2 regions of the Planococcus sp. 11815 genome follow, and region 2 is predicted to be linked to the other one. Evidence: predicted binding sites of a transcription regulator. Region 2 holds the regulator's gene; the other holds the start of a gene.
What was found. Region 2 encodes CtsR, which represses protease genes until heat stress. Its sites were predicted from a motif close to ATGGTCAATAAAGGTCAAACA; they were not measured.
Positions count from the first base shown of each region.

Region 1: M1Q06_RS11210 (ATP-dependent Clp protease ATP-binding subunit) is a predicted target of CtsR. The motif match lies at 2,022-2,042, and genes of this name have one in related genera.

Region 1 is NZ_CP096991.1:2,198,872-2,203,370, forward strand. It holds gene M1Q06_RS11210 (ATP-dependent Clp protease ATP-binding subunit) at 1-2,000, opposite strand, end outside; gene M1Q06_RS11215 (metal-sulfur cluster assembly factor) at 2,138-2,446, opposite strand; gene M1Q06_RS11220 (alpha/beta fold hydrolase) at 2,515-3,282, opposite strand; gene M1Q06_RS11225 (Cof-type HAD-IIB family hydrolase) at 3,419-4,231, shown strand; gene M1Q06_RS11230 (DegV family protein) at 4,245-4,499, shown strand, end outside.
Region 2 is NZ_CP096991.1:94,929-99,427, reverse strand. It holds gene M1Q06_RS00495 (ATP-dependent Clp protease ATP-binding subunit) at 1-587, opposite strand, end outside; gene M1Q06_RS00490 (protein arginine kinase) at 584-1,675, opposite strand; gene M1Q06_RS00485 (UvrB/UvrC motif-containing protein) at 1,665-2,198, opposite strand; gene M1Q06_RS00480 (CtsR family transcriptional regulator) at 2,195-2,680, opposite strand; gene M1Q06_RS00475 (hypothetical protein) at 2,820-3,065, opposite strand; rRNA gene rrf (5S ribosomal RNA) at 3,178-3,293, opposite strand; rRNA gene M1Q06_RS00465 (23S ribosomal RNA) at 3,354-4,499, opposite strand, start outside.

The sequences.
Region 1 (4,499 bases), 1.2 Mb from region 2:
GCCCCAAAGACCGGGTCCGTTCCTGCTTCAATGATATAATCGATGACCGAATCCTCGACTTCCAAGGAAATTTGCTGTTGTTTCATCCGAGCGGCCAATTCGCCGATCATTTTCTTGGCGATGCCATAGAAATGCTCATTCGACAAGGAATGGAAAATGACGATATCGTCAATGCGGTTCAACAATTCCGGCCGGAAATGCTTGCGCAGTTCCATCATGACGATGTCTTCTGTATCGTGTTCGTCACTGCTTGCGCTGATATGCTGGGAACCGATATTCGATGTCATGATGACGACGGTATTGGAGAAGTTCACGAGCCGCCCTTGGCTGTCGGTGATACGCCCGTCGTCGAGGATCTGCAAAAGGATGTTCGCGACATCCGGATGGGCTTTCTCGATTTCATCGAGCAGCACCACGGAATACGGATTGCGGCGGACCGCTTCTGTCAATTGGCCGCCTTCTTCATAGCCGATATATCCAGGAGGCGCCCCGACAAGACGCGATACGCTGTGCTTTTCCATGTATTCGGACATGTCGATGCGGATGAAATGGTCTTCTGAATCGAATAAGTTTGCTGCCAACGATTTCGCAAGCTCCGTTTTCCCGACACCGGTCGGACCGAGGAAAATGAACGAGCCGATCGGCTTTTGTTCATCCTTGATGCCGGCACGTGCACGCCATACGGCTTCTGTCACCAGTTCGACGGCTCGGTCCTGTCCGATGACTCGCTCTTTCAACGTATCCCCAAGGCGCAATAGCTTTTCGCGCTCGCCTTCGACCAGTTTCGTTACGGGAATACCCGTCCAGCGAGCGACAATACCCGCAATTTCCTCTTCGGTCACTTCTTCGCGCAGCAACCGCTCCCCGCCGTCTCCGGCAAGTTCAACTTCCATCGCGCTCAGTTCTTTTTCAAGCTCTGGAATTTTTCCGTGGCGCAACATCGCCGCGGTATTTAAATCATATTTGTTTTCCGCATCTTCCAATTGGCGGCGGTATTGATCCAATTGTTCGCGCTTGGCCTGGATTTTCTGAAGCGATTGCTTTTCTTCGTTCCATTGCTGCTGCATGCCTTCAGAAGACGACTTCAGCTCTTCAATCTCTTCGCGCAGCGCAGCGAGGCGTGTTTTGCTCGCTTCGTCTTTTTCTTTCCGAAGCGCCTGCTCTTCAATCTCTAGCTGCATGAGGCGCCGCGTTACTTCATCGAGCTCTTGCGGCATGGAGTCGATCTCCGTCCGGATCATTGCACACGCTTCATCGATCAAGTCGATTGCCTTGTCCGGAAGGAAACGCTCCGTGATGTACCGGTCTGACATTGTAGCAGCTGCAACAATCGCCCGGTCATGGATGCGCACGCCGTGGTGGAGTTCGAAACGCTCTTTCAATCCACGGAGAATCGATACCGCATCTTCAACAGAAGGCTCGCGCACCATCACCTGCTGGAAGCGGCGCTCAAGTGCCGCATCTTTCTCGATGTGCATGCGGTATTCATCCAGAGTGGTGGCTCCGATGCAATACAGCTCTCCGCGCGCAAGCATCGGTTTGAGCATATTTCCGGCGTCCATCGCGCCTTCCGTTTTACCGGCGCCGACGATGGTGTGGATCTCGTCGATAAACAGGATGATCTGCCCTTCACTGTCTTTCACTTGCTTCAATACGCTTTTCAGCCGTTCCTCGAATTCCCCCCGGTATTTTGCGCCTGCAATCAGTGCACTCATATCGAGTTCATAAATGACACGGTCCTTCAAGCCTTCCGGCACATCGTTGCGGACGATGCGCTGTGCCAGTCCTTCGACGATTGCGGTTTTCCCGACGCCTGGTTCACCGATCAATACCGGATTATTCTTTGTCTTTCTGGAAAGAATCCGGATGACATTGCGGATTTCCTGATCGCGCCCGATGACCGGATCCATCTTACCGGACTGTGCTTGTTCAACCAAATTGCGGCCGAATTGTTCCAATGGCGACTTTTGCTCTTCGTTTGGATTTTGGAATTGAACCAATCAAATCACGCTCCTCTGATTAATTTGACCATCTTTGACTAATTAAATTATATGATTGCCGTACCCCTTTTGCAACGGAAATGCTCATCAAAAAAAGCCGCAAGGAATTTCTTCCCTGCGGCTTTCTGCTATTTCTCTTATCGAACGCCGAGCGCCATTTTTGCGTAGCGCGACATATGGTCTTTACTCCAGACAGGCTGCCAGACGATTTTTACATCGACTTCTTCCACTTCCGGCAATTCATACAAGGATGTTTTAACCATCTGGACGATTTGCGGCCCCATTGGGCATCCCATAGAAGTGAGTGTCATCGTGACCACGCAGAAACCATCTTCGGATAATTCTACATCATATACAAGGCCCAAATTGACGATATCAACACCTAGTTCAGGGTCGATGACATTTTCGAGTGCGCCTAATAGATAATCTTTTGTTTCTTGATCCATTCGGAATCCCTCCTTTTCCTGTTACTGCTTATCTTACCAAACATCACAGTGAAATGAAATCGACTTGCTTATTCCTTTAATCGGTCGGCAATCCAAGCCGTTGCAGACAGCATCCCTTTGCGGCTGACCGCGTGTGCAGCTTCTGTTTCTTTCATGAATGCCAGTCGTTCAGGATAGGCGGCATAATCCTGCTGCAATGCATGGAAAAGCCGGTTGGTCGGTTCGAAAGGAACGGTCGGGTCTTTTACGCCATGCCAGAAAAAAACCGGGCGCCCGCCAAAGGATTGGCGGTTCAAACTGATATCAAAACGTGACAGGGCCTGGAGCATGCCTTCTCGTTCCTCATCGGTGAGCGGCAAGTCAAAACCGCGCGACTCGTATTGCCGCATTTGGGCTTTCGCAAGCTCCACGTAATTTCCGGATCCCATCATGACGGCCGCCGCTTTGATCCACGGATGTGCCGTCAATGCGCCGAGCGTCGTGATGCCGCCCATCGATGTGCCTCCGACAGCCGGTTCTCCGCTAATCAGCTGGCGCTTGTGCAATTCTTTGTGCAAAAATCCGAGTTCTTCGATAGACGTCAAAACGATTTCCCAAAAGCGCAGGCTGATCTGGACCTCATCAAGCGATTGATCCCGCTCTCCGTGAAGCAACGCATCCGGCAAGATGACACGGACCCCTTTTTTGGCCCATTGCCAGGCATAATGCAAATTATGTTCTTTGGCACTCGTATGCCCATGCAAGAAAATGACCGTCGGCAATGGACCGCCCGTGTGCCCTTCAGGTGTTATATGTAAGATCGGGATATTTCCCCATAATTCATTTGCTACTTTCATGCGCTTCACTCCTCACCCTAAATCCTACCAATTTTTCTTTGTTACCGCAAATTCCGGCATTGCCGTCAGGTTTTTTTGACGGATAGCCTCTATTATCGCTAAACTGAAGGTAGATAGAAGGGAGCCGGATTTTCATATGAAACAACATTTAATCGTACTCGACTTGGACGGAACATTATTGACCGACCAAAAAGTCATTTCACCTAAAACCAAGTCCATTTTGAATCAAGCCCAGCAAGCAGGCCACCAGGTCATGATCGCTACGGGGCGTCCATACCGCGCAAGTGAAATCTATTACCGTGAACTCGGCCTCAACACGCCGATTGTCAATTTCAATGGAGCTTTTGTCCATCACCCGAACGACGAACGCTGGGGGCTGCACCATACGCCGATCGGCTTGGATGTCGTACACGAAGTCGTCGAATCGATGCACGATTTCGATTTCCACAACATCGTCGCGGAAGTATTGGATGAAGTCTATGTCCACCACCACGATGAGAAACTGATGGATATCTTCAGTTTTGGTGACCCAAGCATCACGACGGGGGATTTGCGCAATTATTTAAAAACCGATCCGACGTCGATGCTCATCCATGCACCATACGAAAAAGTCCATGCCATTCACGACCACCTATCGGAAGTGCATGCGGAAGTCATTGACCATCGCCGCTGGGGCGCACCTTGGCACGTCATTGAAATTGTCCGCTCGGGCATGAACAAAGCTGTCGGTATCGATCGCGTCTCAAAATCACTGGGCATCGCGAAAGAGCATATCATCGCATTCGGTGATGAAGACAACGATCTGGAAATGCTGGACTTTGCAGGAGTTGGGGTTGCGATGGGCAATGCCATTGCGCCGTTGAAGAACATCGCCAACGAAATCACCTTGACCAATAACGAAGACGGCATCGCTGAATTGCTGATGGACCGTTTGAAACTGAAACTCTAAAGGAGGAAGATCCATGAGATTATTTGCAGATAGCGCATCTGATTTACCGAAAGCTTTTTTTGAACAGGAACAGGTCGTCCTGTTCCCTTTGCGCGTCCATATCGGAGACGCTGAGTACGAAGACATCCGGACCATCGATTCCATGAAAGTCTATGATGCCATCCGCTCCGGCGTCCATCCGAAAACATCTCAAGCGTCTCCGGAAGAAATGCTCAAGGCATTCGAACAATTGGCAAAAGACAAAGAAGCTGGATTCTACATCGCCTTT
Region 2 (4,499 bases):
ACTTCAATCACACGCGTGATTTCGTCACTGCGCCCAATCACCGGATCCAAGCTACCTTCGCGCGCAACTTGCGTCAAGTCGCGTGCCAAGCCATCCAAAGTTGGTGTATTGGCAGAAGCATTTGGGCTCGTGCCAGTCGATGCTTGCTCGTTGCTGCCAAGCAGCTGCAATACTTGCTGGCGCGCTTTATTCAAGCTGACACCGGCATTTCCAAGTACACGTGCAGCGACTCCTTCGCCTTCACGGATTAAAGCAAGCAATAAATGCTCTGTTCCGATATAAGAGTGGCCAAGCTTGCGGGATTCATCAACCGACAGCTCGATCACTTTTTTAGCCCGCGGCGTATAATGAACAATCGGACCGACATCTTTTTCTCCGACACCGACCAGTTCTTTGACACCGTCTTCGATCAATTGTGTATTCACTTCAATTGCTTCAAGTGCTTTTGCAGCGATTCCGCCGCCTTCTCGGATCAAACCAAGCAAAATATGCTCAGTTCCGATTGATTCGTGCTTCATACGGATTGCCTCTTCTTGGGCTAATTGAAGAACTTTTTGTGCGCGTTGTGTAAATCGGTTGAACATCATGCAAAATCCTCTCCTTTTGTATTTATCCCGTTATCAGCTAACCTCTCCCGGAACAATTCCGCCCGGGCCAGGTCACGTTCCTTCGCTTCCAATGGTCGTCCCGCATACTGCTGCAAAAACGCAGGTTGCATAAAGACCATCAATTCATTCAGTATCGACATGTCTACATCCGTAATTAGATGAAGGTCGATGCCAAGTCTCACATCTGATAAACAGGTAGCGGCTTCTTCCGTATTCAACAGACGGGCGTGAGTCAGGACACCTAACGACCGGTACACCCTATCTTCAAGGAGCAGCGGAGAATTCGCATTCAACGCTTCCCTTGCTCTTCGTTCCTGTTCAATAATCTGCTCGGTCATGTTTTGCAAATCCTGCAAAATCTCATACTCCGATTTCCCCAATGTTACTTGGTTAGAAATCTGGTATACATTACCAAGCGCTTCACTTCCTTCTCCGTAAATCCCTCTAACAACCATCCCCAGACGGGATATAGCCGGGATGATCCGGTTGATTTGATGGGACATCGTTAAAGCTGGCAAATGAAGCATGACAGAAGCACGCATTCCTGTACCGGTGTTTGTAGGGCAACTGGTCAAATAACCAAATTTCTCATGAAAAGCGTATGAAAGATTTTCTTCCAAAAGCGAATCCATTTTATTCGCTATGTCATATGCTTCCTGCAAATGAAAGCCTGACTGCAAACTTTGAATCCGCATATGATCTTCTTCATTGACCATAATGCTAAGCTCTTCTTCATCCGATAATAATACGGCACTGGAATGCTGACTGTTCGCTAAATAAGGGCTAATTAAATGTTTTTCTACCAACACTTCACGCTGCAGGTCATTTAATTCCTCAATATTGATATGAGTAAACCCGTATCCAACTTCCTTTCCCTTATCCAGTAATACCGAGGAAACGGCTTTATCAACTTTCAACGCCTCATCCTCGGAAAATGCATATGGAAATTTAAACTCGTCTAAATTCCGTGCCAATCGGATTCTCGTACTCATAGCTATATCAACATGTTCACCGTTATTAGCCATCCAACTGCTCGCACGGGGTTGAAGGAAACGGTCAATCGCCAACGTCCCCACCTCCTTCAAGCTTTTCATTCAAGGCCTTTACTTGATCTCGTAGCCTTGCAGCTTCTTCAAAGTTCTCATCTTGTATCGCAGCCTGCATTTGCTTTCTCAATTCTTCAATTTCTTTTTTAATTTTCAACGTCGTTCCATAAGAAGCAGGAATCTTCCCTGTGTGTTCTGTATTTCCATTTTGCACTCGTTTCAAAATCTCAATTAACTGAGGTGAGAAAGTGCTATAACACTCAGCACAGCCGAATTTACCAAGACTCAAAAACTTTTGGAAAGTAAATCCACAAGACGGGCAAGCTGGAACTTCCTTTCTTACAGGACTCACAGCGGCTTGCTGCTTCGGAAACCAATTAGCTAATAGATTATGGATCGCCATTGGGTCTTGGTCAAAAGAAAAACTGATATTATGATTTTCTGCCGCGCAAACGTGACAGAGGTGTCTTTCTGTTAAATGGCCCTGCTGGTTTTGCTTCACGATGACTGTAGCTGGCCGTTCTCCACATTGTTCACAAATCACTTGATCACTCCTTGCCCGTTCGACTCATATTGAATAGTAAACAGCATTGCCACTAGAATCCGCGCTCGTACTTCATCTCGTACAGGAAGAGGCAGCCCGAGAGTAGAACGATCAATGGCACTCAAAATCAATTTAGCTTCACGCTTTGATATAACATCTTCACTTAAAAGCCTCCACACAATATCTTCGGCCATGGTTTGTGAAGCACCAGTTTCAAGCCTATTAATAATTTGAGCAATTAAATCTGACTTCTTATGAAGGCGTACTTTCTTAATACGAATATATCCTCCGCCACCACGCTTACTTTCAACTAAGTATCCACGATCTAATGTGAATCTGGTATTTATCACATAATTAATTTGGGATGGAACACATTGAAATTTCTCAGCAACCTCACTTCGTTTAATTTCAATATGATCCTTACCGCTTATTTCGATAATCTCTTTTAAATAACCTTCAATTATATCTGAAATATTCCGCATCGCTTTCACCTCTTTAGCGTTTAAATGCGCTAATGATTGACTTTGACTATATTTGACTTAATTATACATAAGCGTTTTACGGATATCAAATACTTAGTTTGAGATAGAAAAAGTCTCGGGTAGAATATCCCGAGACTCCTCATTCTTCGTCCATCATCCGTTTCATAAAATCTTTAGTATGACTAGATACCGAACGAGTTTTTTCTTCGACATACTTGGTTCTCCAACGGGTGCCTTCTTGCCAAACTTCTACTATATCCCCTTTATTTACATCATGAGTAAAATCTGCAATGGGGTAAGTATATTGTTCAGCAGAATCTTTTAATGAAACTAATAATGCTGTTCTTTTCTCGACCGTTTTCACTTTGTAATAACCAGCTTTCATAAGTTTTCACCTCAGTTCTTTTTTCCCTTTATACTATATTTTCAATCCTTTTTTTAATTTGAAATACAAAAAAGACCGCTACCGGAATGAACCGGTAACGGCCTTTCTACTTGCCCAGCGACGTCCTACTCTCACAGGGGGAAACCCCCAACTACCATCGGCGCAAAAGAGCTTAACTTCCGTGTTCGGGATGGGAACGGGTGTGGCCTCTTTGCCATCATCACTGGACTCTTGAGCTTGTTCGCTCAAAACTGGATAAATCGACATTGGAAACGCATGTTCAGTTTGTTGGTTAAGTCCTCGATCGATTAGTATTCGTCAGCTGCACGTGTCGCCACGCTTCCACCCCGAACCTATCTACCTCATCGTCTTTGAGGGATCTTACTTGCTTGCGCAATGGGAAATCTCATCTTGAGGGGGGCTTCGTGCTTAGATGCTTTCAGCACTTATCCCGGCCACACATAGCTACCCAGCGATGCTCTTGGCAGAACAACTGGTACACCAGCGGTGTGTCCATCCCGGTCCTCTCGTACTAAGGACAGCTCCTCTCAAATTTCCTGCGCCCGCGACGGATAGGGACCGAACTGTCTCACGACGTTCTGAACCCAGCTCGCGTACCGCTTTAATGGGCGAACAGCCCAACCCTTGGGACCGACTACAGCCCCAGGATGCGATGAGCCGACATCGAGGTGCCAAACCTCCCCGTCGATGTGGACTCTTGGGGGAGATAAGCCTGTTATCCCCGGGGTAGCTTTTATCCGTTGAGCGATGGCCCTTCCATGCGGAACCACCGGATCACTAAGTCCGTCTTTCGACCCTGCTCGACCTGTCCGTCTCGCAGTCAAGCTCCCTTGTGCCTTTACACTCTGCGAATGATTTCCAACCATTCTGAGGGAACCTTTGAGCGCCTCCGTTACTCTTTAGGAGGCGACCGCCCCAGTCAAACTGCCCGCCTGACACTGTCTCCCAAGCCGCTAAGGCTTGTGGGTTAGAAGTTCAATACAACCAGGGTAGTATCCCACCGACGCCTCCCCCGAAGCTGGCGCTCCGGGTTCTCTGGCTCCTACCTATCCTGTACAAGTTGCACCAAAATTCAATATCAGGCTACAGTAAAGCTCCACGGGGTCTTTCCGTCCTGTCGCGGGTAACCTGCATCTTCACAGGTACTATAATTTCACCGAGTCTCTCGTTGAGACAGTGCCCAGATCGTTACGCCTTTCGTGCGGGTCGGAACTTACCCGACAAGGAATTTCGCTACCTTAGGACCGTTATAGTTACGGCCGCCGTTTACTGGGGCTTCGGTTCGCACCTTCGCTTGCGCTAAGCACTCCCCTTAACCTTCCAGCACCGGGCAGGCGTCAGCCCCTATACGTCACCTTACGGTTTTGCAGAGACCTGTGTTTTTGCTAAACAGTCGCCTGGGCCTATTCACTG